DNA from 3 places in the Ensifer sp. ENS09 genome. Region 1 is predicted to be linked to each of the others. Evidence: predicted binding sites of a transcription regulator. Region 1 holds the regulator's gene; each other region holds the start of a gene.

Region 1 (10,209 bases):
TCGCGCTTGTGAAGTTCAAGAAGCTCGCCGGCGGCGGCTACTTCAAGATCATCAACCGCGCCGTTCCGGAAGCCCTGCGCTCGCTCGGCTACGGCGAGAGCCAGATCGCCGAGATCGAAGCCTACGCTGTCGGCCACGGCAACCTGAACCAGGCGCCGGCGATCAACCCGTCGACGCTGAAGGCCAAGGGCTTCACCGACGAAAAGGTGGAAGCGGTCAACGCCGCTCTGAAGAGCGCCTTCGACATCAAGTTCGTCTTCAACCAGTGGACGCTCGGCGCCGACTTCCTCAAGGGCACGCTGAAGGTCACCGACGAACAGCTCGGTTCGATGGACTTCAACCTGCTCGACCACATGGGCTTCTCCAAGAAGGACATCGAAGCGGCGAACATCCACGTCTGCGGCGCGATGACGCTGGAAGGCGCACCGTTCCTCAAGAACGAGCACCTGCCGGTCTTCGATTGCGCCAACCCCTGCGGCAAGATCGGTAAGCGCTACCTGTCGGTCGAAAGCCACATCCGCATGATGGCCGCCGCCCAGCCGTTCATCTCGGGCGCCATCTCCAAGACGATCAACATGCCGAACGAGGCGACCGTCGAGGACTGCAAGAACGCCTACATGCTCTCCTGGAAGCTGGCGCTGAAGGCAAACGCCCTCTATCGCGACGGCTCCAAGCTGTCGCAGCCGCTGAACGCCTCGCTGATCGAGGACGACAAGGACGAGGATGCGCTGGAGGATCTGATCCAGGCGCCTGCCGCCGCCCAGGCCGTCACCATCACCGAGAAGATCGTCGAGCGCGTCATCGAGAAGGTGATCCGCGCCCGCGAAAAGCTGCCGAACCGTCGCCAGGGCTACACCCAGAAGGCCGTCGTCGGCGGTCACAAGGTGTATCTGCGCACCGGCGAGTTCGGTGACGGCCGGCTCGGCGAGATCTTCATCGACATGCACAAGGAAGGGGCCGCCTTCCGTGCGATGATGAACAACTTCGCGATCGCCATCTCGCTCGGCCTGCAATACGGCGTGCCGCTCGAAGAATATGTGGAGGCCTTCACCTTCACCAAGTTCGAGCCGGCCGGCATGGTCCAGGGCAACGACGCGATCAAGAACGCGACGTCGATCCTCGACTACGTCTTCCGCGAACTGGCGGTTTCCTATCTCGGCCGTCACGATCTTGCTCACGTGGATACGTCCGATTTCGGCAACACCGCACTCGGCAAGGGCATCCAGGAAGGCAAGACCAACCTGATCTCCACAGGTTGGACGCGCGGCTACAAGCCGACGATCGTCGGCGGCACCGGCGACCGGGCCTCCAGCGAACCCAAGGGCTCGTCGACGGGTGCCCCCGCTCGCGCCTCCTCGGGTGCGACCGTGACGGCGATCGCCGGCAACACGGTGCGCAAGCTGGAAACAACGACCGCGATCGCCACTTCGGAAATCGTCGCTTTCAAGCGCGACTATGAAGAGCGGGCTGCGGAACTGGCAGAAGAGATCGCCGACGAAGTCGAGCAGGAAGTCACCGCCCTCTTCTCCGACAAGGCAGCCGCCGAAGCGGCATCGGCCAAGTCGGATGCCAAGAAGGTGGAAGCCGAACGCCGCGCCCGCTCGATCATGCAGGGCTACACCGGCAACATGTGCACCGAGTGCCAGAACTTCACGATGGTGCGCAACGGCACCTGCGAGAAGTGCGACACCTGCGGCGCAACGAGCGGCTGCAGCTGAGCCACGTCGTCGTCGCCTTTGACGACGACGACTGAACGAAGGCCACGATCATTGCCAACCCGAGGTTTTCCTCGGGTTGGAGTGCTTTATAGAACAAAACGCGAATATACAGACCGAGCCACCATTTGATTGGGTTCCCTTGAAGCCTGTTCCGATCATCGACATTATTCTCGAAGACCCGAACCGGGAGGACCTCAGCGGCATCGTTGCGCCGCTGGATGCCTACAACCATGCCCATAGCGGCATGGCCGATCTGCCCGGTTTTGCCATCGTCCTTCGCGATCCGGAGACGAAAGTCGCGACGGGTGGGCTCTATGCGACGGATGGATATGGCTGGGCCTTTATCCGTTACCTCGCCGTTCCCGATGAATACCGCGGCCAAGGCCTTGGCCGACGCCTGATCGAGGAAGCGGAGAAGATCGCGCGCCAGCGCGGCTATGTCGGCCTTTGGCTCGACACCTTCGAATTCCAGGCCCGGCCCTTCTATGAAAAGCTCGGCTTCGAGTTCTTTGGTGAACTCGAAGGCGGTGAAGGGGCGATTGCGCGCTACTTTCTGAAGAAGCGGTTCTGACGTCGGAAAGTCACGCTCCGAAGAAGCAACCGCGTTTTCTGCCCTCCGAAAGCAGCAGCATGCGGCGGCGACACGATTCACGACCGCCGACGCCGCCGGACAGCGAGTGCCTTGTTGCCCTACAACGCGTTTAGGGTCACCCGAATCGCCGGCTGCTGTTGACGTCCTTGCCGATGATCTCCCGGATAATGGTCAAGCTTTCCTTGGCCGCTTCTTTAGGTGCAAGTGCGGTATCGGCGACGTTGCTGACCAGCTTCGTCATGTCGTGATCGATGTCCTTCTCCGCCCAGCGCTTTCCTTTGGCGACGGTGATGTACACGGAGTAGGCATGGTGCATGGTCCCGGGCCGCTCGCCGATGATGTGGAGAATTCCTCGAAACGTGCTGGGATCGGCCTCGGCAAACAACGTCTCGCCGATCCTGTAGCCGGCCCGCACTCTGCCGCTGGTCACCAGGATGTTCTTGTCACTCACCGAGACGCCGGCATCGCCGAGCAACCTGCGCATTTCCTCCAGATAGGGCGAAAGATGGCCCTCATCCATGATGGCCTTGGCGTTCAAACCATCTGAAATGACGGTTGGCGTGTACCGCCGACACTTCAACGAGGCTCACGGAGCGCCATCGTCCGGTTGCAGGGTAAACCCGCCGGCAGAGTTCGACAATGGGTGGAGTGCGCAAGCGGTTCAGAGAACGACGCCGCACTTCGCCTAGCCGGATCGGGCAACGACGTTCGAGCGTGCGTGCTGGCGCGCGTCTATTGACAGGCTTGGCGGCCGTCGTGTTGACTGGATGGCACGGGGCCGTAGCTCAGTTGGGAGAGCGCCGCAATCGCACTGCGGAGGTCGAGGGTTCGACTCCCTTCGGCTCCACCAAGGCAAACAGAATTGAGCCAATTGCCGAAGCACTGGATCAGCGGCTGATTTGTAAGCAGATCGCAAGTTCGCGTTACTCTGGGGATACCACTCGTCCCGGCCACCGCCCGGCCTTCGCGCAACAACGCCCGCTCACGCGCCCCTGTTTTCAGAGGCTGAACGGATCCCGTGCCGAGCGTTTCTCGCTCGGTGCATTGAACGGATCCGCCTTCTTCTCCTTGGACTTGCGGCCTTCGTCGGCGATGATCTCGTCGACTGCCTTCTGGCACTTCATCAGCTCTTCGGCCGCGGGGCCAGTGCCGCGCAGGCTGAGATTGGCGATCACGCGATCTTCGAACGCGATGGCCAGGCCCCGCTTGCGCACGAAGCCCGTCAGGAACTCGGCGTCGGTGACGTTCACGAACAGAAACTTTCCGCTCGCATCGCCAGCAGCGGTCGCCGAAGCGCTCCAGGGCTCGGTCTTGTCGAAGCGGAACGTCAGGTCGTATTCCTTGCCGACCTCGAGCGACCGCCAGTCGTCGCTGGCAAAGCTCATGTAGAGCGGCGACTCGGAGCCCTTGGGATAGAACCCGAGCCGCAAGGTGACGCCGCCGTCGAATTCCGACGATATGAAGCAGGAGCCCTCCATCGAGGTGTCGGATGCAACGGTCCAACCGTCGACGTCCTTCCACTTGATGATTTCGGACTCCTCGGCCGCGGCCGATCCCGCGGCGATCAGACAGCTTACCAATCCGACCAGCAATCTACGCATGCAAAACCCCCGTTTGCCCGCATTTTGATAGGTACCCGCGCCGCTGTCGAGGGTACCGAGCCCGATACCAGCAACATTTTAGGAATATTCACCTCTCTGCGGAAAGCGGACGCGCCCATCACATGGCGAAAGGATCTTTCGACGACTTGGTCTGGCCGCCACCGGCAAAGGGATCGTTGTTCGGGCCAGTGCCACCGGCGCCGGCAAAGGGATCGTTCGCTGCCCCCTGCCCGCCGTTCGGGATCAAGGCGCTAACCGCCTCCTGACATTTGAACATCTCGCTCACCGCCTTCATCGAATCGCGCAGGCTGAGGCTCGCGACGACGCGTCCCTCGAAGGCCAGCGCCAACGTGTTCTTGCGAACGAATTCGGTAAAGAAGTCGGTGTTGGAAAAGTTCACGACGAGGGCCTTGGCGCCGGTAAGATCGACGCCGAATGCAACGGCCGGCCACTGGCGACCCCGGTCGAGCTGCAAGGCGACGTCATATTCCCGCTGCGGCTCGATGGATTTCCACTCGGCATTGCCGATCGAAAGAAACGCCAGGTTCGCCGACCCCCGCGGATAAAAGCCGATACGAAGGATTGCGCCTGCATCATAGCTCGTCGCGGCGTAACACGAGCCTCCCAGGGATGGATCGGAACCCACCGTCCAGGCGTTGATCCGCTTCCAGATGTTCGAACGCCCATCTTCAGCAGACGCCGCTCCGGCCGTGAGCAACAGACCGAGCACCACCAACGACAATCTACGCATGCAATTACCCCACTTTCCACGCAAAGTTATCTTTTTTTGACCTCCTGTCGAGACGGTGAAGCCCCTTCCTCGCAGGGATTTTTGCGCATCCCCCACCCCCGACCCTAGAGCCGATACTGCCGGTGCGTTCTTCGCGCGTCGCAAGAGGAACGGTCAAGATGAACTCGAGGTGGAGCGGCTGGCGCAAATCGGACACAGCCTGCAGGCAAAGAGCTGTTGAACACGGCAGAGTGATCGCCATGCTTGCTGGACTTCGGAACGAAAGCACGGTTCACATCGTTTCCCACCATGTAGTGCCACCCCTTCATCAAGTGGACGATTCCCGTGCTTGCCGCCCTGCTTCTCGCTTCGATAGTCGCATCGCCCAATATGCCTGACGTCAAGCTCAGCGCCGCGACGGTGGATGAACTCCAGACCGATTTCGAACGGGCCGTGCCGTGCCATCAGATCGATGGACGCAACGTGTGGAAGGGCGCACTGGCGTTCTACATCCAGTCCTTCGTTTATGACGGCGACACGCCCGTCGCGACCGACGCCGCCGACGCGGTGCTGCCGGAAGACAACAGCGCAGAGACGGTGAAGGAGTTCGAGGACGCCTGCTCGACCTCGCAAGCGACCTAAATCTCTCCTCATAGAGCCCCGTGATTCGCTCGAATCAGCTGCGCGACTGGCGTCATCCGGCGCGATTTTGGCACGCAACCGTCGCCGATAAGCGCCCTGCTCCCGCAAAAGTGACCGATCGGCACCCGCAGAAGCGGCCAATCGCCTGAATTCACGGAATTTTAGGCACTTGCGGAACACATATGGAACAGATAGTGTCTGTTCTTGATTTGTTTCACGCCTCTGGAGCGACGTGCCATGCTGACCCGCAAGCAACAGGAATTGCTTCTGTTCATTCACGAACGCATGAAGGAGTCGGGCGTACCGCCGTCATTCGATGAAATGAAGGATGCGCTCGACCTGGCGTCGAAGTCTGGCATCCACCGTTTGATCACCGCGCTCGAAGAACGCGGCTTCATTCGCCGGCTGCCGAACCGGGCGCGCGCGCTCGAAGTCATCAAGCTTCCGGAAGCCTACGCCGCCGGCCAGCAGCAGCCGCGCAGGGGCTTCTCGCCGAGCGTGATCGAAGGCAGCCTTGGAAAGCCGCCGGCGGCCGCTCCTGCTGCGCCGAAGCCCGCCCCGGTTGCCGAAAGCACGTCCGTTTCCGTCCCGGTGATGGGGCGCATCGCTGCAGGCGTTCCGATCTCGGCGATCCAGAACAACACCCATGACATCACCGTGCCGCTCGACATGATCGGCAGCGGCGAACATTACGCCCTTGAAGTGAAGGGCGATTCGATGATCGAGGCCGGCATCTTCGACGGCGACACGGTGATCATCCGCAACGGCAACTCGGCCAATCCCGGCGACATCATCGTGGCGCTCGTGGACGACGAGGAAGCGACGCTGAAGCGCTTTCGTCGCAAGGGCGCGTCGATTGCGCTCGAAGCCGCCAACCCCGCCTACGAGACGCGCATCTTCGGACCAGATCGCGTGAAGATCCAGGGCAAGCTCGTCGGGCTGATCCGCCGCTACCATTGAATTCCAGGCAGAACGCCGAATCAAAAAAGAGCCTCGCCAAGGAAATTGGCGAGGCTCTTTCCATTTCGGGTGACCTGAAATCCAGATCGCCTATTCGTGGATCGTATATTCGCCGAGCTCGCAGAGATCCTGCGTGTCCTCGGTCGTATCGAGGGCCGAGCCCTCCTCGAATTCGAATCGCATGTCGTATTTGCAGACGTCCCGCCCGTCGGCAATGGTGATCTCCATGCTCTCGCCAGGGTTCAGGACCTGCCGACCGAAAACATCGTCTTCCCACTCATTGACGCCGACCGGCGACGTATAAAAGTTCGTCAGGACCACGCTGGTGTTGTTCTTCAGCTGGAAAACCAGGTCGTCCGCGTGCGCCTCAATAGCGGTCGCCGCAATACACGCCAACGCCGTCAGGATCAGTCTCTTTTTCATTGATGCCATTGCCTCCGTTCTTAATGTTGACGGACGCTACCGATGCGGCTGATCTCAGCGGAGTCATCGTTCCCCCTCTACCGATTTCACCGAAGCGATAAGATCCGACGGAGGCATAGGAGACGTGGCTTGCGCGGACGTGGGGTCGCGAAACGACCCGCGCTGCCCCAGGGCAGAACGTCGAACCAATTTAAACGAGGTGAAAATATTGGAGGCCTCGCCCGGAATTGAACCGGGGTACAAGGATTTGCAGTCCTCTGCGTCACCACTCCGCCACGAGGCCTCACAGCTCGGATAACCAAGCGTTGGCGCGGATTTAGAATGATTGCAGAAAAACCGCAAGAGGCATTTTCTGAAAAACGCGCCGTCGATTTGTTGGATAGATACTTTCCACAGAACGATCGCCGATGTCCGCCGATCGGCTCCCAGTTGATCTCAGCACCAGGGCGTCGGGCGTCCATCCCACGGGCGCACGAGCCCCTCGGAGACAAGCACGCGTCCAAGAGATTGATCGCCACGGGTAACCAGGCGCAGTTTTTCGCCGGCCTTGGCGTCTGATCGCCCGCCTGCCGAAACCAGCTTGAAGTCGCCCGCGTTCAGCAGCTCTCGCAGGCGCTGCTTGGCGTAGAAGCCGCGCGAACGCTCCTTGTCGCAGCTTGCCTGGCGGATTCGCGGCGCGTCGACGTCGGCGACGCGGATCGTCTCGCCATGAAAGACGAAAGTGGCGCCATCGATCACGCAGTTGTCGTTGCGAATGCCACAGAAATAGAACTGGTCGGTGCGGATGGACGCCGTCTTCACCTCTTCATTCGGCCGCACGACAGGGGTAGGCGGCGTGACCCCGACATTCACCGACGGCACGGGTGCGGCCAGAGCGACCTTGGTGACCGGGTCGGGCTTCGGATTCGGCTTGTGCCTGTCCGCCTGATGCGCGACGCGCTCCTGCGCTTCAGGAACGGCACGCGGAGGCTTCGGCTTCGTTTCCGTTCGCGACGCAAATGCCACGACATCGGAAACCACGGGCCAGTGCCGCAACTCGGCGCGATGGTCATAGGCCATGACGCCGCCAAGGGTGAGCGCTGCGGCCAGATACCATGGCGCCATGCCGCCCTGCTTGCTGCTGCTTCTGCCCGAACTGCGGCGTCGACGTTTCGTAGTGGCTTTGGCCATCGGTCCCCATCCTGATTCGAGACCGCATTATGCGTTTGATGCGTTGCCGAAAAGTTTTCGAGGGCACCCCAACAGAAGGGAAGACGGCGACGAACCGGTCATTCGCCTGCGCGGCCACGGCCCTTGTTGAGAGATTCGGAATTGATGCGGGGCGGCCGCGAGGTTTCGAAACCGCCGACCACCCTGCCCTCGACAACAAGATCGATAATTCTGCGCCCGGCTCAGGAACCCTTCGAGGAATTGGTCTTCCCGCGCCATCGCGCCCACCAGACGGCCAGGCGACGACGACGGCGGCGAACCGAGGGAATGTCGTGGGAAAGCACGATCAGGCCCAGCGGTATCATCCAGAAGCCCAGCACGGGCAAGAAGCCTAGAAAACCGCAGAACACCAGCAGCGAACCCAGCAGGATGCGCAAGAGCGGAGAGTCGGGCAGCGCTATGCGCCATTTGCCCAGCACGATCTGTCGTGTCTGCGGATCAATGCCGAAATGCATCTGCTTCCTGTTTTTATTCATCATTCCCTATCCGGCGTGTTTTCCCACAATTGGGGACTTCTCCACAGCCTCGCAACGGAACTTGTCATTTTTTTTGAAAAAAGCGCTTGGCAAATCAGAAAAGCATGCGTATTAGCAGCCTCACTTCTGAAGCGCACAGCACAACAGCGGCGCGGATGATCCCTGGTAGCTCAGCGGTAGAGCATTCGACTGTTAATCGACAGGTCGCCGGTTCGAATCCGGCCCGGGGAGCCACTTTCTAAAAGAGCCATTTGCAGCGATGCGAATGGCTCTTTTTCATTTTGCGCCTATGTTCCATAGGTGATCAATCCCCAACCTCCTGATGGTTCTCCATGACAAAGGCCGCGGCGCCGCCCATCATCGTCTGGTTCCGCAAGGATCTTCGCCTGGCCGACAATCGCGCTCTTTCGGCCGCTGCCGGCGAAGCCGCGGTCATTCCCCTCTATATTCGCGAACCCGCCGACAGCGGCAACGGCCCGCTTGGCGCGGCTCAGGAGTGGTGGCTGCACCATTCGCTTGAAGCTTTGGGCGCAAGTCTTGCCGAGCGCACTTCAAGCCTCGTTCTTCGATCAGGCACGCCGCTGGACGTGATCGTCGAGATCGCGCGCGCAAGCGGCGCGGAGCGCATCTACTGGAACCGTCGCTACGACCCGAGCGGCATCGCCACGGATACCGCGCTCAAGAAGGCGCTGGCAGAACGGGGCATCACCGCCGAGAGTTTTGCTGGGCAGTTACTGCACGAGCCCATGCGGCTGCTGACGACCACCGGCGGCCCCTACCGCGTGTTCACGCCGTTCTGGCGCGCGCTCGTGCTGAAAAACGAGCCGGCACCGCCGATCGACCGGCCGCACCATGTTGCAGCACCGGAAACCTGGCCGCGATCGGAGCGCCTCGACGACTGGTCGCTGTTGCCGACGAAGCCGGACTGGGCAGCAACATTCGGCGAGGTGTGGACGCCGGGCGAAGACGGTGCCTCCGCCCGCCTCGAAGAATTCATCGACGAAAAGCTCGACGCCTACAAACGTCGCCGCGACTTCCCCGACGCGGATGGCACATCCCTGCTCTCACCCCATCTGGCGTTTGGCGAAATCTCGCCGGCGCAGGCCTGGCACGCGGCAGCGGGCCCCCAGGCCGACAGCGGCGAAGGGGCTGCCACCTTCCGCAAGGAGCTCGCCTGGCGCGAATTCTCCTACCATCTGCTGTTTCATTATCCTGAGCTCCCCCGCCGCAACCTCGACCGTCGATTCGACCGCTTCCACTGGCTGAACGACGACGACGATTTCACCACCTGGACCAAGGGGCTCACCGGATACCCGATCGTCGATGCCGGCATGCGCCAGCTGTGGCGTCACGGCTACATGCACAATCGCGTCCGCATGATCGTCGCCTCCTTTCTCATCAAGGACCTGCTCGTCGACTGGCGCAGGGGAGAAGCTTGGTTTCGCGACACGCTGGTCGACGCGGATCCGGCCAACAATGGCGCAAGCTGGCAATGGGTCGCCGGATCGGGCGCGGACGCCGCACCGTTCTTCCGGATCTTCAACCCGCTGATCCAGGGCGAAAAATTCGACCCCGACGGTCTCTATGTGAAGCGCTTCGTGCCGGAACTCGAGCGCCTTTCCCCGCGCTATGTCCATCGCCCCTTCGCAGCCCCACCCGCAGCCCTTGCGGAAGCCGGCATCGAACTTGGCACGACCTACCCCAAACCGATGGTCGACCATGCCGTTGCGCGGGACCGGGCACTGGCGGCTTTCCGGCAGATCACAAGCGCGCCGGGAGATTCCGAAGGCCCATAGAGCCTCCGGTAGAATTCCTCAGTTGGCGTCTCGCCCGATTGCGGCTAGGCTCACCTTACGGA
Region 2 (10,209 bases), on a different contig from region 1:
GTGATCCAGCTCAGCTCCGGCACACCTGACCATGCCCGCTCGTTCGATGGCTGGATCAGAGATCACGGCGCGCGTTATGTTGAGGGCGCCATCGCTGCCTGGCCACGCCAGATCGGCGGTCCGGAGGCCGCAATCACAGTCGCCGGTTCCGAGAAAGCGTTTGCCGCCGCTGAGCCTTTGCTCAGGACACTGGCCGGCAACATCAACTATGCAGGTACGAACATTGGCCACCCGGCGACGCTGGCCAATGCCGGCCTCGCGTACTTTGCCGGACACTGGCTCGGCTTTGTCCACGGTGCCGCTGTATGCGAAGCAGAAGGCATCGATCCGGCCGTGTTTGGCGACATGATGGCTGAGATCGCGCCGATGTTTGCTGACGACATGCTGAGGATGGGCAAGGCCATGGCCGAAAACCGCTTCGACAGCGCCGAGGCTACCATCAAGACGATTTCCGCCGACCTCCGCTGGCTCGCCGAATATGCAGAGCGTACCGGGATCAGCAACGCATTTCCACGGCTGGCGGCCGATATCTTTCAGCAGGCCCAGGATGCCGGCGCGGGCGCCCAACAGCATGGCGCCGTGATCAAGGTCATCCGGCCCACAAGCAGTAGCCACCGCGACGCGTAGCGGATGCGAGCTAGCCGGTGGCCAATCGAGACATGAGGGCGAGTGATCAGGGCCTCGCCCTCACCTGCCCGGCTGCGTCCGAGACTGGCAATGTCTATGATGCCATCCTGTGTTGCGCCCCGTCACAGTTGACGGCTCGCGATCAGGGCGCATCGACCGAAAGCTCCTAAAGGCGGCGACCTGCCACTTGTTCTCCAGCCTTTGCCGAAATAATCTTCGTTGGTGGGAGTGGCTTTCGCGTGAACACCAATGTTGTGATCGTCGGCGCCGGGCCCGCGGGCCTCGCGGTCGGCGCCTGCCTGACACGGGCGGGTCTCGATTTCATTATCCTTGAAAAGGCGCGCGAGATCGCGCCGGCCTGGCGACGTCATTATCGGCGCCTCCACCTGCATACGGTCAAGGCGTTCTCCTCGTTGCCGCACATGTCATTCCCGGAGAACTATCCGCGCTACGTGCCGCGCGAAAAGATGGTCGAGTATCTCGACGCCTACGCCGCGCGTTTCGCGCTCCGGCCGCACTTCTGCGAGACGGTCAACTCCATCCGCCGCGAGAACGGCAACTACCTCGTCGAGACCGGCACGAAAACCGTGTCCGCTCGCCACGTCGTCATCGCCAGCGGCAACAATGCCGAGCCCGTCGTTCCCAATCTGCCCGAAATGGGGACCTTCGCCGGCAGCCTGTTGCATAGCGCTGACTATGCCGATGCCACCCCCTTCGTTGGCCAATCGGTACTGGTGATCGGCATGGGCAACACCGGGGCCGAGATTGCGCTCGACCTTGCCGAGTTCGGCGCCCGGCCGACCCTGTCGGTACGCAACGGCGTCCACATTGTGCCGAGACAGCTCTTCGGCGTACCGATCCAGATGGTTGCAATGGCCACCCGGTTGCTGCCGCGAGCGGTGAACGACGCGTTTTTCCCGATCATTCTCGACTTTGCGCTGGGCAAGCCTGAAGAATTCGGCATCGTCAGACCAAAGCATGGCATCCTTGAGCAGGTCGCTGCCGGGCACATCCCGGTCATCGATGTCGGCACTGTTGCAGCGATCAAGTCCGGCAACATCAAGGTGGCACCTGCCATCACGCGTTTCACCGAGCGCGGCGTCATCTTTGTTTCTGGCAGACAGGCAGAGTTCGACAACGTCATCCTTGCCACCGGCTACCGACCAAGTTTCGAGAAATTTCTGCCTGCGAACCTTCGCCCCGGAACAAGCGGCGTCACGCGGCAGTCCGCCGAACTCGGCCTTTATCTGGTCGGCTTCCACAATCCAGTCACCGGCCTGCTCCGGGAAATCGGCCGAGAGGCGGCCGCGGTGACCGCCAACATCGAGCGACAAAGCCGCGTAAAGTAATTGCTGCGAATGTGTGCGATGGTGGAAAGTGTGCGCAAATGAGGCGGGCTACCCGGTTCGCCTAGCCGCGTCCAAAACCAGCGCTCGCGTGGCATCATCCATCGACTCCGAAGTCGAAAGGACAAGCGCGCCGATCGATTTTGGAAACGCCGACGAAACTGTCGATGCCGGCCAAGCGACTTTCAGCGTGTTTGATGGCGGCCATCTCGCCGGTATGTCGGATCCAGTTGCTTTGGCTCGCTCACCGGTCCCTCTGTTTCCTCAAATCCAAACACGCTGCGGCCGCCCCATTCGGGCGAACGGTGAAACTCTCCGGCAACGATTTCCTTAAGGTCCGGGCCAGTGGCGTATCTCTCGAGCTGCCGTGCCTGGTCGTCCAGACGCCTCAGCGCCTCAAGCTCCTCGCCAAGTCCCAGCCGCGCCTTCGTCACTGCCGATCGCATGACCGCAATCGTGTGGTCATAGACCTTGAGCGGCACCGGAAACGGATGGCGATCCTTGCCTCCATGGGCAAGCGAAAACCGCGCCGGGTCGGCGAAACGGCAAGGGGCGCCGTGGACGACCTCCGCCACCATCGCGAGCGCGTTGACCGTGCGGGCACCGACGCCCGGAACCATCAACAGCTGCTCGAAATCTTCGGGGCCGCGATCGGCGGCCGCAGAAAGTGTCGCATGCAGCCGTCGCATGTTGACGTTTTCCTCCCGCACATCGTGGTGCGCCGGCATCACGAGATGCGGGAGCAAAGGCTGATCAACCTTTTTCGACCTTCCCTTTGGATCCAGAGCAACGACTTCCCGGACAATTCGGTCCGGCCCAAGCGACGCCAAAAGATCAAGCTGCCCATTGCGCGAGGCGGCGGCCCGCTTGTCTGCGAGATTGACGATTTCCCCCTGCCCTCTTCCTTCGATCGCTGCATGGGGAGAGTCGACGAAACTCGAAACACCTTCGGAGAACCAATGATAGCGCCGGGCCTGGCGTTTATCGCCGTTCATGCCCTGCTGCACCACCACCCATTTGCCGTCATCGGCAACGATGAAGCCGTGAAGGTAGAGATCGAAGCCATCCTGGACAGCCGCGCTGTCGACTTTTGCAACAAGCCGGCTGGTGTCAGCAAGCCCGGCACCATCGAAGCCGACGCGGTTGCCGATGGCGATCAGTTCGTCGGGCGTCTGCCGCGAATGCCGCCCGCGGCCACCGCAGACGCTTATCCCGAGATCCCGGGAACGAGAAGCCAGACCACGCTTGAGAGCGCCGATGACACTGGTCGTGATGCCGGAAGAGTGCCAATCCATGCCCATGACGCAGCCGAAGGACTGGAACCAGAAAGGATGGGCCAGCCGACGCAGAAACTCGTCACGGCCATATTCGATGACGATGGCTTCGGCGATGATCGTCCCGAGCTTCGTCATGCGGTCTCCGAGCCAAGGAGGAACCCTGCCGCCATGAAGAGGGAGATCTGCACTTCCAGCTCGCTGAACCATTCGTGTCTTATAGGCCGCTTACAGGCGTTGCGACAGAGTAAAGTTCTGTGAATGTTCCAGCCCGCGGAATTCAGAACACGAACGACCTTGAACGCAGCACTTCGAACTGGCGGTAGCGAGAACAAACGCTGAGACCGTATCGGGCATGACGCTCCAGGAGATTCCCCTGGAGCGTCACCGGTTTGCCTCAAGCTACCTGGATTTGCCAGCAGATCACGCGACCATCATCGGCATCAATGCGCTCCCCCGTACGCAGGAAGCCATTGCTTTCAAGTACGCGCTGAGAGGCCACGTTTTCCGTGCCCGTTTCTGCCGAGACGTGCGTGACCCGCGGATCATGCAACGCCCATTCAAGCATCTGGCGCACACCCTTGGTCGCAAACCCGCGGCCTTGGCGACTTGGCGCGACCCCGTAACCGATATGGAGATCGCCTTCGGGCGAAACCCGTATCACAGAGCAAAGACCAACGATCTCGCCATCATGTACGATCCACCAAGCCGACGGGGCAAAACTTCGCCTTGTTTCGAAAGCGAGGTTGCGCAGCATTTCCATCACCTCTGGCGGAGCGATCACAGTATCTGCGGCAAGGTACAGGCCTTCGCGCACGACGCCTCCAGGCATCGCGATGAAATCATCATCAATTGCTTCGATGAGCATTTTTCGGCTTTCTGATCTGTCAGGTGTCCAAAGCCGAACAGTGAGCGCGCTTATCTATGCCGAACCTGACGACATCAACGCACGCACCGCTGCGGCCAACGATTTTGGGAACAACTCAACGGCAATCATAGGCCTTCTCCTGCGGTTGAGCGCGACGCTACTCGATCCCAGTCGAAACGACAACGCGTTGCTGCCCCTCACCGGTCGCGACTTTAAGGCGTAAGCAGCCCGGCAACGAGGCGATGCAGATCTCAGTTGTTGAGGCTTGCCAGCGGTATGCGAAGCGCCAGACAAAGTCCGTCGGTCCGCCAATTTCGCACCAGCGATCCGTTCAGCCCCAGAACGGCCGCTTTCTCCAGCGTCGTGCCAAATCCCGTCCTTTCGGAACTCTCGGATAACGGATGTGAGCCGTGTTCACTCCACTTGACGTGAAGTTCCTCGTCGATGGTCGAAACGTCGATGGTCAGTTGCCCCGCGGGGACGGAAAGGGCGCCATATTTGACAGCGTTGGTGGTCAGCTCGTGCAGAAGGAGCGCAAGGGACGTCAGTGCCTTGTCGCCGAGCGGAGCATCCGATCCGGATATCATGACACGAGAACCGTGAGCGTGGTCGTGTGGTGCAACGATTGCCTTCAACAGGGCTACAACCGTCGTCGCAATCTCTGCACGATTGTCCTCCCGAACAAGCTCGGGCAGTGTAAGCTCGTGAGCGCGAGACAGCGCGTGCAGCCGCGACCGCAGATCAGCCTCGAGATCGGAGACGGTTTCGGCTTGCCTGGCACTGACCGAGATCAACCCGGCGGTGAGGCTGAACAGGTTCTTGATCCGGTGATTGATTTCCCGCAGCAGAATATCCTTGTGCTCCGCTGCCTGTTTGAGCGCCTGCGCCTGGGCAGCGAGTTCATCTCGTTGGGCGGCAAGTTGCTGCCGCTGCCGGTAAAGTTCGAAGAACACGTTGATCTTGCTGGCCAGGACGTCCGGTTCAATCGGCTTTTGAATGAAGTCCACCGCGCCAGCTTCGTAGCCGCGAAATCGGCGTTGGCCGTCTGCGATACCGGCCGTCACGAAAATGATGGGAATGTGCCGCGTGCGCTCGTTGCCGCGCATCAGCTCGGCAAGTTCGAAACCGTCGAGACCTGGCATCTGAACATCGACGAGCGCGAGCGCTACGTCTTGTCGAAGCAGGATCTCAAGCGCCTGATCACCGGACCGCGCTTTCATGAGGAGGCGATCGTCGCGGCGAAGCAGTGCCTCCAGCGACAGGAGGTTTTCCTCGAGGTCATCGACCAGTAGAAACGGGACGGGCTCCATAATTATTCTCAGACCTCTTTCAAGTATTCGGCAATGGCATCGAGCGTCAGGATAAGAGCGCTCGGGCAAGACTGGATTGCGGCTTCCGGCATGGCGCGAGCGTGGGCGCCTTCAGGGATTTGCACGATCGCCGTCCCGCCTGCTTCATGGACTGCCGCCAGGCCATCCGCCCCATCACGATTGGCACCGGTCAGGACAATCGCGACAAGAGCCGGCCCGAAGGCATCGGCAGCACTTTCGAAAAGTATGTCGATCGACGGGCGGGAAAAGAGGACAGGCTCATCCGAAGAGAGGGACAGGTTGCCGTCCGTTTCCACGAGCAGATGATAGTCCGGCGGCGCAAAATAGATCGTGCCGGCCTCGAGCGACTGCTTGTCCTCGGCCTCTTCGACAGGCAACAGGCACTTTGCACGGAACAGGTCGACCATAAGGCTCGGTCTGTCCGATGGAATGTGAACGACCACGATCACGGGCAGCGCGAAGCTGCGCGGCAGCGCCGGCAGGATGGCCGAAAGCGCTTCGACGGCCCCGGCCGACGCGCCAATGATCACTGCTTGGGCTTTTGCGGGCGTCATTCGGCACGCCTTTGGTAGATTTTCTCCTCACGCACGAAATCCGTGAACGCATCGGCATGAAGGGAAAATCGCAGGTTCTCCTTGGCGCCGAGCCCAAGGAACCCCTTGCGGGCGAGCGAGTCCTTGAAAAGACCCACGGCTCGGTCCTGGAGCGCGCGGTCGAAGTAGATCATGACGTTGCGGCACGATATGAGGTGCATTTCTGCAAAAACAGCGTCGGTAACCAGGCTGTGGTCCGAAAACACGACGTTGCGGCGCAAGGTCTTATCGAACAGCGCCTTGCCGTACGCCGCCTGATAATAGTCCGACAACGATGACTTTCCGCCGGATTTTCGATGGTTCTCGGTGAAAAGCTGTATTCTGTCGAGGGCATAGACGCCCGCCTCGGCCGCCTCCAGCGCTTCGTGACTGATGTCAGTGGCATAGAAGATCGTTCGATCTTCGAGGCCTTCTTCTCGAAACAGGATAACAAGCGAGTAAAGCTCCTCGCCGCTGCTGCAGCCAGCAATCCACACCTTCAAGGAAGGGTAGGTCTTCAAGTGGGGAACGACCTTTTCCCGGATCGCCTGGAAATAACTGGGGTCACGAAACATCTCGCTTACCTGAACCGTCAGAAAGCGCAGCAATTGCGGCAGCATTGCCTGATCGTGCAGAAGTGCCTCCTGCATCGCCGAGAAAGTTTCGAACCCCAGTTGTTCGCGCGCCTTCTTCAGCCGTCGCTTGATCGACGCCAACGCATAGTTGCGAAAGTCGTAGTGGTATTTGAGAAACAGCGCTTCCAGCAGCAGCCGGATTTCGATGTCTTCCACCTTTTCAACCGCGGCGGCTTCGGTCATTTGGGCATCCATACGCGCACCAGCGACAGCAGTCTGTCGACGTCCAGCGGCTTGGCCATGTAATCATTCGCGCCAGCTTCGATGCAGCGCTCCTGATCGTCCGGCATCGCCTTGGCTGTCAGCGCAATGATCGGCAACTTCCTCCAAGCCGGGTTCCTTCGAATCTCGGCGGTTGCGACCAACCCATCCATAACGGGCATCATGACGTCCATCAGCACGAGTTCGATCGGGCGCCCTGGGCCAGATGACGCTTTTTCGAGGGCGTCCAGCGCCTCGCGCCCGTTGCGCGCGATCTCGACGATCGCGCCGCGCGGTTCAAGAATGTTGGTCAGCGCGTAGACGTTTCGGATATCGTCTTCCACCACGAGGATGCGACGGCCCTCCAACAGCGCATCGCGGTTTCGCGCCTTGCGGATCATCTTTTGCTGCTCGTCCGGCAGTTCCGATATCACCTGATGCAGGAACAGGCTCACTTCATCGAGCAGCCGCTCGGGGGATTTCGCCCCCTTGATGATGATTGACTTCGAGTATCGCCTCAACTTCTGCTCATCATCCGCCGAGAGTTCGCGTCCGGTGTAAACGATGACAGGCGGGAAGGCATAGGCGCTCTGCGAACTCAACGTCTCCAGCAACGAATAGCCGGACGCGTCAGGCAACGACAGGTCAAGCACCATGCAGTCGAAAGTCTGGTGCTTGAGGAGGTCAAGGCATTCGGCGGCGGTGCTCGCGGTCACCGTCTCGACGTCCTGGGTACCGATCAGTTTTGCGACCGCCTCGCGCTGAACCGGATCGTCCTCGACGACCAGGACGCGATGCATCTGTTTCGTAAAACGCGCCTCAAGTTTTTGCAGAACTTTCAACAGCTCTTCTCGATTGACGGGCTTGATGGCATAGCCCGCGGCCCCGAGAGAGTAAGCACTCTCGGCATGATCGCTGCCCGACACGACATGGATGGGAATATGACGGGTCAAGACATCATGCTTCAACCGGTCAAGCACGGCCAGGCCCGATTGGTCCGGCAGCCCGATATCGAGCACGATGGCGCTTGGCATGAACTCCTTGGCAAGTGAGAGTGCCTCTTCGGCCGTTGCCGCGACAATTGCCTGGAACCCCATTTCCCTCGACAGGTCGCGAACGATAGCTGCAAAAGTGTCGTCATCTTCGATGACCAGCAACACACGTCTGGTATCGCTCAGAACGTCGCGGTCGTCATCGATCCGGCGGATCGGCACTGGCGTTGCTGCAGGCACCTTTGAGGCGGTGCCCGCCATCGGGAGCGAACGCGCGCGTGGTTCAAGAGGCGTTTGCTTGGCTGGCTCGTATCGCTCAGCGATCGAGAAAGCGAAGGTGCTACCCTTGCCCACCTGGCTATCAAGCGTGATCGCTCCTCCCAACAGCCGCGTCAATTGCCGAGATATGGAAAGGCCGAGGCCGGTGCCGCCATACTTGCGACTGATCGTGCCGTCGGCCTGATGAAACGCGTCAAAGATCGCATTCTGGTGTTCCTGCGCAATCCCGATCCCGGTGTCGCTGACGCGGAAGCTGATCTTGCCGTCGCCCGCAGGCCCGATCGACAAGGTGACCTTACCTGCCTCGGTGAACTTGATCGCGTTTGAAATCAAGTTCTTGAGGATCTGTTCGAGCCGCAGCGGATCGGTTTCGATGCTGACGGGGCATTCCTCAGCAAGTTCAACGGAGAACCCGAGTTTCTTCTCGGTCGCCAACGGCAGAAACACCTGGCGCAGGTTGCCGGCCAATCGCTCGAGCGACACGGTTTCCGGTCGGATTTCCACATGCCCGGCCTCGATCTTGGAGAGATCGAGAATATCGTTGATCAGGTTCAAGAGATCATTGCCCGAGGATTGGATCGTCTTGGCGAACTTCACCTGCTCCTGGGTCAGGTTTTCGTCTGGATTGTCCGCAAGCAGCTTGGCCAGGATCAGCGAAGAGTTGAGTGGCGTGCGCAACTCGTGGGACATGTTCGCAAGGAAGTCGGATTTGTATCGGCTTGCCTGCTCCAGTTCTTTCGCCTTGGCCGACATCGATACGTTTGCGCGCTCCAGTTCATCGCGCTGAAGCTCGAGCCGCTGGGCTTGTGTTTCCAGCTGAGCATTGTTTTGCTCAAGTTCAATCTGCTGCTGCTCAAGGTGCGCCTGAGATTCCTTCAGCGCCCGCCCCTGTTCCTCGAGCTCCTCGTTGGAAACGCGCAACTCCTCGCTTTGCGTCTGCAATTCCTCGGACTGCCTTTGCGTTTCCTCCAGCAGGTTGTGGAGCTGGCCGCGATAGGTTGCTGACTTCACGGCAGTCGCGATTGCCTCCGACGCGCGATCAAGAAGGGTGACGATCGTCTCATCGATCGGCGTTAGAAAGCCGAGTTCGATCACCGAATTCACCGACCCGTCGACCCTGCCCGTCTGGATCGCGAGATGGCGCGGTTTGTCCATCCCAAGCCCGGAACCGAAGGTCAGGTAGCCGTCCGGGACATCGTCGACCACGATTGCCCCCCCTTCCGCAACCGCTTGGCCCAGGAGACCTTCGCGAGGCCGAATAGTCATTGGCAGGTTCGCCTCGGGCGGAACGCCACGGACAGAAGCCCGCTGGAACGAACCGTCACCGCGAATGAAGATCGCTCCGGCAACGGCGCCGGCATATGGCGCCAGAAAGTCGAGGATACTGTTGCCCAGCTGCTCGATCGACTGATCGCCCATCATCGCCGATGCCAACCCGACCTGCCCGGCCTGAAGCCACTCATCCCTGCGGCGGGCGATCGTGGCCTTGCGGATGAGGAGGACGATTGCTGCGGTCAAAGCAATGCCGAGAAGAGCAGAAAGCAGAGTGCTGAGGCGCGCCGTCTTCTGCGCGCTTTCCATTTCAGCCAGCCGATCAAGGCGAACTTCCAACTCTGCGCCCGATATTGCCGCGACTTGCGCGCGCACGGCATCCATTTCGATCTTACCGCGATCGGAATTCACCATCGCGATCGCTGCGTCCAGACCGTCGGCCCGTCTGACGTCAATGGTTTCGCCAAGTTCTGCAAGCTTGGCGTCCACATGTTGCCGGAGGGCGACGAGCCGCTGGCTCTGACCCGGATTGGCGGCCGTCAACTGGCCGATCTGATCGAGCTTCGGCCGGATGGCGCGAACTGCGGCATTGTAGGGAGCAAGATAGCCGCCGCTATTCGTCAACAAAAAGCCACGCTGTCCGGTCTCGGCATCCTGAACAAGCGACAACAGTTCGTCGAGAGAGACAATGGCCACGTGCGTTTGCACGATCCTCTCGTTGCCTCGCTGCAGCGCCTCCAGGTTGAGATAGGCAACGACGCTACTTGCGACAAAAAAGGTGAGGGTGCCTGCCAAGCCGAGGGCCACGCCCG
Region 3 (10,209 bases), 240 kb from region 1:
CGTCGCCCGCTGCTGCAGCCGCACCGGACCTTGCCGATGCTGCCGGCAACTACGGCATCACGCCGGCTTCGCGTATTCATTTCACCGTGGCGCAAGCCGGTGGCGGCGGCATTGTCGGCGATTTCGCCAAGTTTTCCGGCAATTTCCGCATCGACCGAAATGATGTCGGCCACTCGACGGTCGAGTTCACGCTTTACCCCGAGAGCGTGAAAACCGGAGAAAAGCGGATTGAGGACTTCCTGAAGTCGAGTGCCGTCTTCGACACCGCCAACTTCAGCACCGTCACCTTCCATTCGACGACCGTGAAACAGACCGGGCCGGATACAGCCGCGGTCGAGGGAACGCTGACGGCGCGCGGCATGTCGCGCAAGGAGCGCTTCTCGGTGACGCTGCTTGACTGGAACCGCGGCTCGATCGCCTTCAACATCCGCGGCAATATCCACCGGTCACCGTATGGCATGGATGTCGGCACGCCGATCTATTCCAACGTCGTCGAGTTCGACATGAACATCAAAGGGCAGAGGCGCTGAACGCCCCTGCCCCTTGCAAGTCGATAGGCTTCTCGATCAGCCGATCTGGCTTCCGACGAAATCCTTGACGATCCGCACGATGCCGCGGCCGAGCAGGTCGTCGAGGGCGGCGATGAACTGGTCGACATGGGCGCGCTCGCAGATCAGCGGCGGTTCGAGCCGGATGACGTTGCGATTGTATTCGGTGAAGGCCACCAGTACATCGTAGTCCCGCAAGAGCAGCGCGCCGATGAAGCCGGAGAGTGAGCCCTTGAGCTTGTCGTCCAGCATCGAGACGACAGGACGCAGCACCATCGGCAGCGTCTGGCTGAAGTCCTGGAATTCCAGGCCAACCATCAGGCCCTTGCCGCGCACGTCCTTGATGATTTTCGGATACTTCTCCTTCAGCGCCTGCAGGCGTTCGAGCAGATAGTCGCCGCTGTCGGCGGCACGATCGATCAGGTGCTCGTCGTAAAGCACGTTGATGCCTTCGATCGCCGTCACGCAGGCCTCGCCCATGCCACCAAACGTCGCCATCGCGTGGATCATCGCCGTCTTCGGGGTGCCATAGGCCTTCATGTAGACGTCGCGGCGGGCAATCATCGCGCCGACGGCGGCCTTGCCGGCGCCGAGCGACTTTGCGAGCGCCGTCACGTCAGGAACGACGCCGTAATGTTCGAAGGCATAGAAGCGGCCGGAGCGGCCATAGCCGCACTGCACTTCGTCGGCGACCCAGAGCACACCGTACTTGTCGCAGAGCGCACGCAGTTTCTGCCAGTATTCGGCCGGCGCCTGGATGATGCCGCCGCCACCCTGGATGGTTTCGAGCACGATGACACCGATTTCCGGATCAGACTTGAAGGCATTCTCGACCGCGTCGATGTCGGCGAAGGGCACGCGCACCGTGTTGTCGGTGATCTTGAAGTCGGCGCGGTAGAGCTGGCCGTCGGTGATGGCGAGCACGCCCTTGGTCTTGCCGTGGAAGGAATTCTCGGCATAGACGACCTTCGGCCGCTTCGGGCCGGCCGCACGTTCGGCGAGCTTGACTGCGGCCTCCATCGCCTCGGAGCCGGAAGAGCCGAGGAACACCATGTCGAGGTCGCCCGGCGAGCAGGCCGCGATGTTCTTCGCCAGCGCCGCTGCATATTGCGACATGAAGGCGATCGCGATCTCGTGGCGCTTTTCGTCTCGGAACTTCTGGCGGGCGTCGAGAATGCGCGGATGGTTATGGCCGAAGGCGAGCGAGCCGAAGCCGCCGAAGAAATCGAGGATCTTGCGGCCGTTCTGGTCGGTGTAGAACATGCCCTCGGCACTCTCGATCTTCACCTTGTGAAAGCCGAGAAGCTTCATGAAATGCAGCTGGCCGGGGTTCAGGTGATCCTTGAAGGCCGTGGTGATGTCGCCGATCGACATGGCCTTCGCCTGTTCGACGGTGATCAGTTCCGGCTTGGCAACGCCGCCGTCGAGTGACGGAGCGGCAACGGCGATACGGTTCGGTCTATCCAGCATGGTCTGTCCCCTCATTCGGCCGGCACGACGACGGAAGCGGCCGAAACGGCGCCCGTCTTCTTGGCTCGATATTCGTCATAGGCGGCTATCAGCATGTCGCCATCGTTGTATTCCGCGCGCCAGCCAAGCTCGCGCTTGAGCTTGCCGGTCTCGCGCACGCACATCTCGTCGGCGATCAGATACTGTTCCGGATCCATGATCGGCTTGTTGATCAGGTCGAAGAAGGCCAGCGTCTGCTTGACCGCGAAGGCGGGCGTCGGCAGCAGAATGGACTTTGAGCCGGCATGCTTGACCAGGTTGCCGAGCAGTTCGCGCACCGACGGCGGATTGTCGGAACCGAGGTTGTAGGCTTCGTTTGGAACGCCGCCCTTCCAGGCAAGCCGCGCGGCTTCGGCGCAATCGAACACCGAGATGAACTGGTAGGGCACCTTGCCCGAGCCGATCATCGGCACCGGCAGGTTCAGGTCGATCAGCTTGAACAGTTTCTCCAGGATGCCGAGGCGGCCGGGTCCGATGATCAGGCGCGGGCGGAAGATCGAAATGTTCATGCCCTGCTTGCGCCACTGCATGGCCAGCTGTTCGGTCGCCCATTTCGACTTGCCGTATTCGCCGAGCGGCTTTGCCGGATGGGTCTCGGTTTGTGGCGACTGTACGGTGTGGCCATAGATCATGTCGGTGGTGAACTGCACCAGGCGCGACGCGCCCGCGGCATCCATCGCCTTCATGATGTTTTCGGCACCGTAATAGTTGACGGGCCAGAAGAACTCCCAGCGCTTGGCGCGGACCTGCAACGGCGACAGCATCTTGGCCGCCATGTTGTAGATCATGTCGTCAGCGCCGATCCCGACCTTTTGGACGGCCTCCAGATCGGTGACGTCGCAATGGACAAAGCGCACGCGGCCGTAATGCGGCAGGTCGGACTTGACGATATCGGCGACGACGACCTCCTCGCCCTCCTTGACGAGGCGTTCCGCCAGATGACGGCCAACGAAGCCATCGCCACCAAAGATGATATGTTTCATGACTTGCTCCCGAATTCTGCGGTGCTCACCCCGGCGGCCTCAGTCGGCTTGTCTTCGGCATGGGATGAAATGCCCGACTGGGCGATAAGAACGGTTCCCGCGCAGATCAGCGCGATGCCGGCGATGCGCCAGGTGTTGAGGTCTTCGCGAAAGACGAAATAGGCGAAGACCGCAACGAGAACGTAAGCCAGGCTCAGAAACGGATAGGCAAAGGAAAGCTCGACCTTCGACAACACGTAGAGATGCGACGCCATCGAGATGACGAAGGTCGCAAGACCGGCAAAGACCCAAGGGTTGAAGACGATCTGAAACAAGCGGACGATCGCGGTTTCGGCCGTCATCGAAATCGGTCCGAGCGTCATCATGCCCTGCTTCAGCATCAGCTGAGCGGCGGCGTTGGTGAGCACGGTAAAGAGAATGAATGGAATATATTTCATAGTTTTACTCCCAGTCCCGAAAATCTACTTACGGGCAAGAGACGGATATTCCGTGAAATTTGCGCATTTAATTGAATAAAATTGTCTGCATTCTCATTCTGGCAAAGCCAGAGCGGTGCGCTTCCAGAAGTTCGAAACCAGCGCCGGATCGCGCGACGTTTCGAGCCTCCTCCAGAAAGGAAAAGACTTTTCAAAGACTTGCGGACTCATGCGAGCATCCTTGTACGGATTGATCGCACCGCCTGCCTCGATCACGATGCGATCGAGCGCATCGAGCAGCTTTACTGTCCGTTCACCTTGATTGGCGAAGTCCAGCGTCAAAGTAAAACCGGGACGCGGGAAGGACAGGACGCCCCGGGAGCTGATATCGCCGAACCGCTTCAGGATCGTCAGAAACGACGCATGGCCGGCCTGACGGGCGGTTTCCATGAGCTTGGCCGTGATCTCGGGCGCGTTTTCTGCGGGATAGACGCTCTGATGCTGGTAAAGCCCGCGCGGACCGTAGAGCCGGTTCCAGGCGCCGATCGCATCCAGCGGATAGAAATAGGACGTCCAGGGAACGGTCGTCACAGTCTCGCCCGGCTTCACCTTGCGGAAATAATACTCGTTGAAGCCTTTGAGCGTTGCCCGGTTGAGCAGGTTGAACGGCGGCGAAAACGGCACCGACAGCTTCAACCCCTTGGGGATGTCGGGCAGTTCGCAGGAACCATCGGCATGATCGCCGGCAAGCAGCACCCCCCTGCCCATACGAGATCCCCTGGCGAGCTGGTCGATCCAGGCGACGGAGTATTCATGCTCGGCATCAACGCCGTCGACGAGGGCAAAGTACCGGTCCAGGTTTTCGAAGCGGATCGCGTGCTGCTGCACGTGCGGCGACGGCACCTTCATCAGCCGGATATCGACGGTCAGGATCAGTCCGGTCAGCCCCATGCCGCCGATGGTCGCGGCGAAGAGTTCCGGGTTTTCGACCGACGAGCAGGTCAGCCGTTCGCCGGTCGAGCGCAGCAGCGTAAAACGCGTCACGTGATTGCCGAAGGTGCCGCGTGCGTGATGGTTCTTGCCGTGTACGTCGTTGGCGACTGCGCCACCGACGGTCACAAAGGCCGTGCCGGGCGTCACCGGCAGGAAGAAGCGATGTTCGATCGCCCGTTCCAGCACCTGGCGCAACGTCACGCCGGCCTCGCAGGTCATCAAGCCGGTGCCGGGATCGAAGGCGAGTATTCGGCCGTGAAGGTTGCTTTCGATCAGCGTCCCGCGATCGTTGTGGCAGCTGTCGCCGTAGCTGCGTCCGTTGCCGAAAGGCAGATAGCCTTCTGACTCAAGGCTGCCGAGCCGGTCTTCATAGTCGTCAGGCGAAATTCCAGGCCGCACGCGATTGTCGATGCGGCCCCAGCTTTCATGGTCTTGCAGGGTCATTGCGGCCCGATGGCTCCAAATAGGATCAGCAGCGCGCCGATCAGCATGGTCAGTTGGCTGCGCCAGTCGCGCATGATGAAAACTACCGGATCCTCATGCAGCATGCCGCGGCGCGCAAGCATCCAGATGCGCAGCAACATGTAGAGCACCAACGGGCAGAGCGGCCACAACGCCCAGGGCGTGGTATACATCTCCTGCAGCTCCTTGCTGTGCACGTAGAGCGCCAGAACCAGGGCCGAGGTGAAGGCCGAGGCAACGCCGGCCTGACCGACCATCTCGAAATCAACGGCCAGATAGCCACGTCCCGGCACATTGCCGCCGTCCTTGTCCTCGAACTCGTGCAATTCGACGTAACGCTTCACCAGCGCGAGGCTGAGGAAGAAGAAGATCGCAAAGGAGACCAGCCAGAAGGAGAGTTCGGTGCCGGTCGCGGCCGCACCGGCGACGATGCGCGTGGTGTAGAGGCCGGCGAGCGTGAAGACGTCGACGAGCAGCTTGCGCTTCAGCACGAAGGTATAGGCTGTCGTCGCGCAGGCGTAGAAGGCGAGCACCCCGGCAAACTTCCAGGGCAACAGAAGGGTTAGCGCCACCGACGCGACGATGAGGCAGCCGGCAAGCACCAGCGCCGTCGGCACCGACATCTGGCCGCTCGCGAGCGGCCGGTAGCGCTTCTTTGCGTGGCGGCGATCGTTGGCAAGGTCCGAGAGATCGTTGATGACGTAGACGGCGGAAGCAAGGAAGCTGAAGGCGAAGAAGGCGATGATGACGCTGACGATCGCATCGAAGTGCAGCACCTCGTGGTTGAGGATCATCGGCACGCCGATGAGCACGTTCTTCGCCCATTGATGCACGCGGATCGACTTCAGCGGCGCGAGCGCGCTGACCTTGCCGGTATCGAGCCGCTCGGCATCATGGTTGCGACGCCATTTTTCCGCCGCCGCGTCGGGCGAGACTACGATTGCGCGGCGCGCCACTTCGAAGACGGCGATATCGTCACGGCTGTTGCCCATGTAGTCGAAGGCGCCATCGCCGAACCGCTCGACCAGCGCCCGGCGCTTGTTGCTGCTCGTCAGGTTGAGCGCGTCGGTCGAATGCATGACCGAGGAGAACATGCCGACATGGGCGGCGATGTCGCTTGCCACGGACGGTGCCGCGCCGGTCACAAGCACGAGTTCGCGCCCGCTCTTCTTTTCCTCCGCGAGCCGGTCGATGACGGCCTGCCGATAGGGCCAGTCTTCCGCCCGGCGGCCGGATCTAAGCGCCACTTCGTGCTTCAGCCGTGCCTTGCCTTTTGCCAGCCAGAATAGCATCGGAAACAGCATTAGCGGATTGCGCAGCAGGATGATCGCTGCCCCTTCCCACAGGGTGTCGGCGGCCAGCAAGGTGCCGTCAAGATCCACACACAGCGGAATGTGCCGTGTCTCGGTGCGCGCGTCCATGAAGTCTATCCCAGCCATAGTTGCCGGTATCATCACGACTTCAACTTTCCAGAGTGGAAACGCGGGGCCCTGCTTCGCTCGCAAATTGGCGGGCTGGTTAACAAATCCGCAGCAGCCGGGCGACGCCTAACGGCTGCCGATCCAGTTCAGCGCATCGCGCCAGTCGGTCATGCGCACCGGCGTTCCGTGCGAGCCGCTTTCGAAAAGCACGAAGCGCGTCGGGTAATTCTTGGCTTTCAGCGACCGATAGAGCCCCTTCTGGCCTTCTGCCGGATAGACGCTGTCGCGGCTGCCATGGCTGAAGAACATCGGCAGCTTCGCCCTGTAGGCGGCGCTTTTCGTGAAGTCCGGATCACTGACGCCGCCCATCACCATCATGCCGGAGAGTGCGGCGACGGCGGAGGCGTCACGCGAGACACCCCAGCAGATGAAACTTCCCATCGACGCGCAGGCGAGCACGACCGGACGGCCGCCGGAGCGTTCGGACGCGTATCGGACCAGGCCGGCGATATCGGCGGCCCCTGCCGTATCGAAGGACCGGACGCTCGGGGCGTAATACACGCCGCCATTGGCAACGGCGAGGTTCTTCAGCCGATTGAAGTTTCCTCCGAAGGAAAAGTCATTGGCACCCAGCCGGCGGTCGCCGCCGCGCCCGTGGATGAAGATGACCGAAAACCCGGCGCCGCGATCGGGGCCGACGCGGGTCACGTCCAGCCCACGGCCGCCGATATCGAGCGTTTCGTTGACCTGCTCGCTCTTGACGCCAAGCGACACATAGGCGCGCTTCACCCGGCGCTCCGGGATTTCGTCGCGCTCGTTGATGTCGCGCAGTTCCTGGTAGTCGACCGTCAGGTCGTCGCCGCCATCCTCCTGGCCGAGCACTTTGGCATAGGAGAACAGTTCGTCCTTGTAGGGCTCGAGCGTCTGAGCCTCTGCCGGCGAAGCGGCAATTGCCAGGGCCAGGGCGAACAGGCAGGCGCGAAACGGAAAAACAACTGTGGACACGGCCAAATGACGGGCTCCCTCTTTGGCCGCAAGCCTTGCCATTGGCCGCACCGCAAAGCAACACTTGGCCAGAAACACGGCCGTTCGTGCGAAAAATCATCGGCGGCCGGCGCCAGAAATTCTCCTTTTGTTCGCGTATCCTGTGAGAGTCTGGCAGAATTCAGGTGATTCGACCGCCGGGGGATGGCGGCAAAGCCTGGGGCTTGCTAAGGCCTCTGGCATTCCCGAACGACAGGAACGATCCGAACGGCCCCATGGACGACAACAGCGACCTCTTCTCAATGCCCGAGCAACCGAAGCCCGTTCAGCCGAGCGCCAAGCCGGCCGTGGCTGCAGCCCCCATCGCGCGCGAAGAACCGCGCCCTGCCCCGAAGGGCAGCGACGGCAGCGATTACGATGCGTCGGCGATCGAGGTGCTCGAGGGCCTTGAGCCCGTCCGCCGTCGTCCGGGCATGTATATCGGCGGCACCGACGAGAAGGCGCTGCACCATCTCTTTGCCGAAGTCATCGACAACTCGATGGACGAAGCGGTCGCCGGCCATGCGAACTTCATCGAGGTCCATCTCGACGCCGAGGGGTTCCTGACGGTCACCGACAACGGCCGCGGCATCCCGGTCGAAAACCATCCGAAATTCCCCGGCAAGTCGACGCTCGAAGTCGTCATGACGGTGCTGCATGCGGGCGGCAAGTTCGACGGCAAGGCCTATGAGACCTCGGGCGGTCTGCACGGCGTCGGCGTTTCCGTCGTCAACGCGCTTTCCGACGCGCTCGAAGTCGAGGTCGCCCGCAATCGCAAGCTCTACCGCCAGCGCTTCTCCCGCGGCATTCCGCAGGGCGGGCTCGAGGAACTCGGCGACGTGCACAATCGCCGCGGCACGCGCGTCCGCTTCCATCCGGACCCGGACATTTTCGGACCGCACGCGCATTTCGAGCCCGGCCGGCTTTTCCGCATGGCTCGCTCGAAAGCCTACCTCTTCGGTGGCGTCGAGATCCGCTGGTCGTGCGATCCGTCATTGCTGCAGGAAGGCTCGGAGATCCCGGACAAGGCGGTCTTCCACTTCCCGGGCGGCCTGAAGGATTACTTGGCGGCAACGCTCGGCAAGGAATTCACCGTCACCCGCGAGATCTTCGCCGGCAAGTCGGAGAAAGCCAACGGTCACGGCTCGCTCGAATGGGCGGTCACCTGGTATGGCGGCGACCAGCAGGTTCATTCCTACTGCAACACCATTCCGACGCCTGAAGGCGGTACGCACGAGGCAGGGTTCCGCATCGCGCTGACCAAAGGCCTGAAGAACTACGCCGAGCTGAAGCAGAACAAGCGCGCGGCGCTCATCACCACCGATGACGTGATGATCTCGGCCGCCGGCATGCTGTCGGTGTTCATCCGCGAACCGGAATTCGTCGGCCAGACCAAGGACAAGCTCGCCACCGTCGAGGCGCAACGCATCGTCGAAAATGCGCTGCGCGATCCCTTCGACCACTACCTGACCGACAATCCGGCCGAGGCCGACAAACTGCTCGACTGGGTGGTCGAACGCGCCGAGGAGCGCGTCCGCCGGCGCAAGGAAAAGGAAGTCAATCGCAAGACCGCGGTGCGCAAGCTGCGCCTGCCCGGCAAACTTGCCGACTGCTCGCAGAACACCGCCGAAGGCGCCGAACTCTTCATCGTCGAAGGGGACTCGGCAGGCGGTTCGGCGAAGCAGGCCCGCAACCGCGCCAACCAGGCAATCCTGCCCTTGCGCGGCAAGATCCTGAACGTCGCAAGCGCCGGTCGCGAAAAGCTCGGCGCCAACCAGCAGATCGCCGACCTCATCCAGGCGCTTGGTTGCGGCACCCGCAGCAAGTACCGCGAAGAGGACCTGCGCTATGAGCGCATCGTCGTCATGACCGACGCCGATGTCGACGGCGCGCACATCGCCTCGCTGTTGATCACCTTCTTCTATCAGGAGATGCCCGAGCTGATCCGCGGCGGTCACCTCTATCTCGCCGTGCCGCCGCTCTATCGCATCAGCCAGGGCGCAAGGACGCTCTATGCCCGCGACGACGCACACCGCGAAGAACTGATGCGCACCGAGTTTGCCGGTCGCGGCAAGGTCGAGATCGGCCGCTTCAAGGGCCTCGGCGAGATGCTGCCGGCGCAGCTCAAGGAAACGACGATGGATCCGAAGTTCCGCACGCTGCTGAAAGTCGAGATCGACGATGTCGATTTCGAGGGCACGCGCGAGGCGGTCGACAACCTGATGGGCACGAAGGCGGATGCGCGCTTCCGCTTCATCCAGGAACGCGCCGTCTTTGCGGACAACCTGGACATCTGAGCCGGCCTTTCGGATTACAACAGTCCAAATCAAAACGGCGGCCCAAAGGCCGCCGTTTTCGTTTACCGGGCTTGATGGCAGCCTGACTTCATGCCGCCGCGCGAACGGATTTTTCCATGAAGAGGCTTAGCGGATCCGGATGATATTCACCAAACGGCGGGCGTTCGACGTAGCCGGCCGCCTTGTAAAGGCCGATCGCTTCCGGCTGATAGATGCCGGTTTCAAGACGGATTGCCGATAACCCAACTTGCGCTGCGCGCGCCTCCAGCGCCTGCAGCAGCAATTTGCCGACCCTTAGCCCCCTCGCCTCGGGATCGACGAACATGCGCTTGATCTCCGCCGTCCCATCACCGGCATCCACCAGGGCGCAGCAGCCGACGATATCGCCGTCACGCCTTGCAACGAAGAACGATACCTCCGGCTTTTCCAGGCTCGACAGATCGACCATGTGATTGCTCTCGGCGGGATAGAGCGAGGCGGCGTAGGCGTCGGAGAGTTCCAGGAGACGCAGGACGTCAGCTTGGCGCGGCGTCTCCTGGGCTATGATTACGGCAGGC

Evidence for each region. Region 1 encodes LexA, which represses DNA repair genes until DNA is damaged. Its sites were predicted from a motif close to TGTTCNNNNTGTGTTCNG; they were not measured.
Region 2: the regulator LexA is predicted to act here: its motif matches at 3,499-3,516, upstream of IB267_RS19065 (DUF763 domain-containing protein).
Region 3: the regulator LexA is predicted to act here: its motif matches at 7,455-7,472, upstream of parE (DNA topoisomerase IV subunit B).

What each region holds. Positions count from the first base shown of each region.
Region 1 is NZ_JACVBP010000001.1:297,701-307,909, reverse strand. Features, by position in the region: gene IB267_RS01610 (vitamin B12-dependent ribonucleotide reductase) at 1-1,718, shown strand, start outside; gene IB267_RS01605 (GNAT family N-acetyltransferase) at 1,858-2,289, shown strand; partial or broken gene IB267_RS01600 (ethanolamine ammonia-lyase light chain EutC) at 2,426-2,863, opposite strand; tRNA gene IB267_RS01595 (tRNA-Ala) at 3,085-3,160, shown strand; gene IB267_RS01590 (hypothetical protein) at 3,309-3,911, opposite strand; gene IB267_RS01585 (hypothetical protein) at 4,030-4,758, opposite strand; gene IB267_RS01580 (hypothetical protein) at 4,987-5,283, shown strand; gene lexA (transcriptional repressor LexA) at 5,521-6,243, shown strand; gene IB267_RS01570 (hypothetical protein) at 6,334-6,666, opposite strand; tRNA gene IB267_RS01565 (tRNA-Cys) at 6,876-6,949, opposite strand; gene IB267_RS01560 (thermonuclease family protein) at 7,102-7,836, opposite strand; gene IB267_RS01555 (hypothetical protein) at 8,058-8,351, opposite strand; tRNA gene IB267_RS01550 (tRNA-Asn) at 8,511-8,585, shown strand; gene IB267_RS01545 (deoxyribodipyrimidine photo-lyase) at 8,684-10,147, shown strand.
Region 2 is NZ_JACVBP010000003.1:836,495-846,703, reverse strand. Features, by position in the region: gene IB267_RS19075 (NAD(P)-dependent oxidoreductase) at 1-627, shown strand, start outside; gene IB267_RS19070 (NAD(P)/FAD-dependent oxidoreductase) at 867-1,976, shown strand; gene IB267_RS19065 (DUF763 domain-containing protein) at 2,159-3,457, opposite strand; gene IB267_RS19060 (GNAT family N-acetyltransferase) at 3,645-4,115, opposite strand; gene IB267_RS19055 (response regulator) at 4,367-5,425, opposite strand; gene IB267_RS19050 (chemotaxis protein CheB) at 5,434-6,000, opposite strand; gene IB267_RS19045 (protein-glutamate O-methyltransferase CheR) at 5,997-6,836, opposite strand; gene IB267_RS19040 (response regulator) at 6,833-10,209, opposite strand, start outside.
Region 3 is NZ_JACVBP010000001.1:61,272-71,480, reverse strand. Features, by position in the region: gene IB267_RS00445 (YceI family protein) at 1-530, shown strand, start outside; gene IB267_RS00440 (aspartate aminotransferase family protein) at 567-2,018, opposite strand; gene IB267_RS00435 (NAD(P)-dependent oxidoreductase) at 2,030-3,040, opposite strand; gene IB267_RS00430 (EamA family transporter) at 3,037-3,477, opposite strand; gene IB267_RS00425 (FAD-binding oxidoreductase) at 3,571-4,893, opposite strand; gene IB267_RS00420 (UbiA family prenyltransferase) at 4,890-6,332, opposite strand; gene IB267_RS00415 (alpha/beta hydrolase) at 6,459-7,379, opposite strand; gene parE (DNA topoisomerase IV subunit B) at 7,592-9,652, shown strand; gene IB267_RS00405 (GNAT family N-acetyltransferase) at 9,741-10,209, opposite strand, start outside.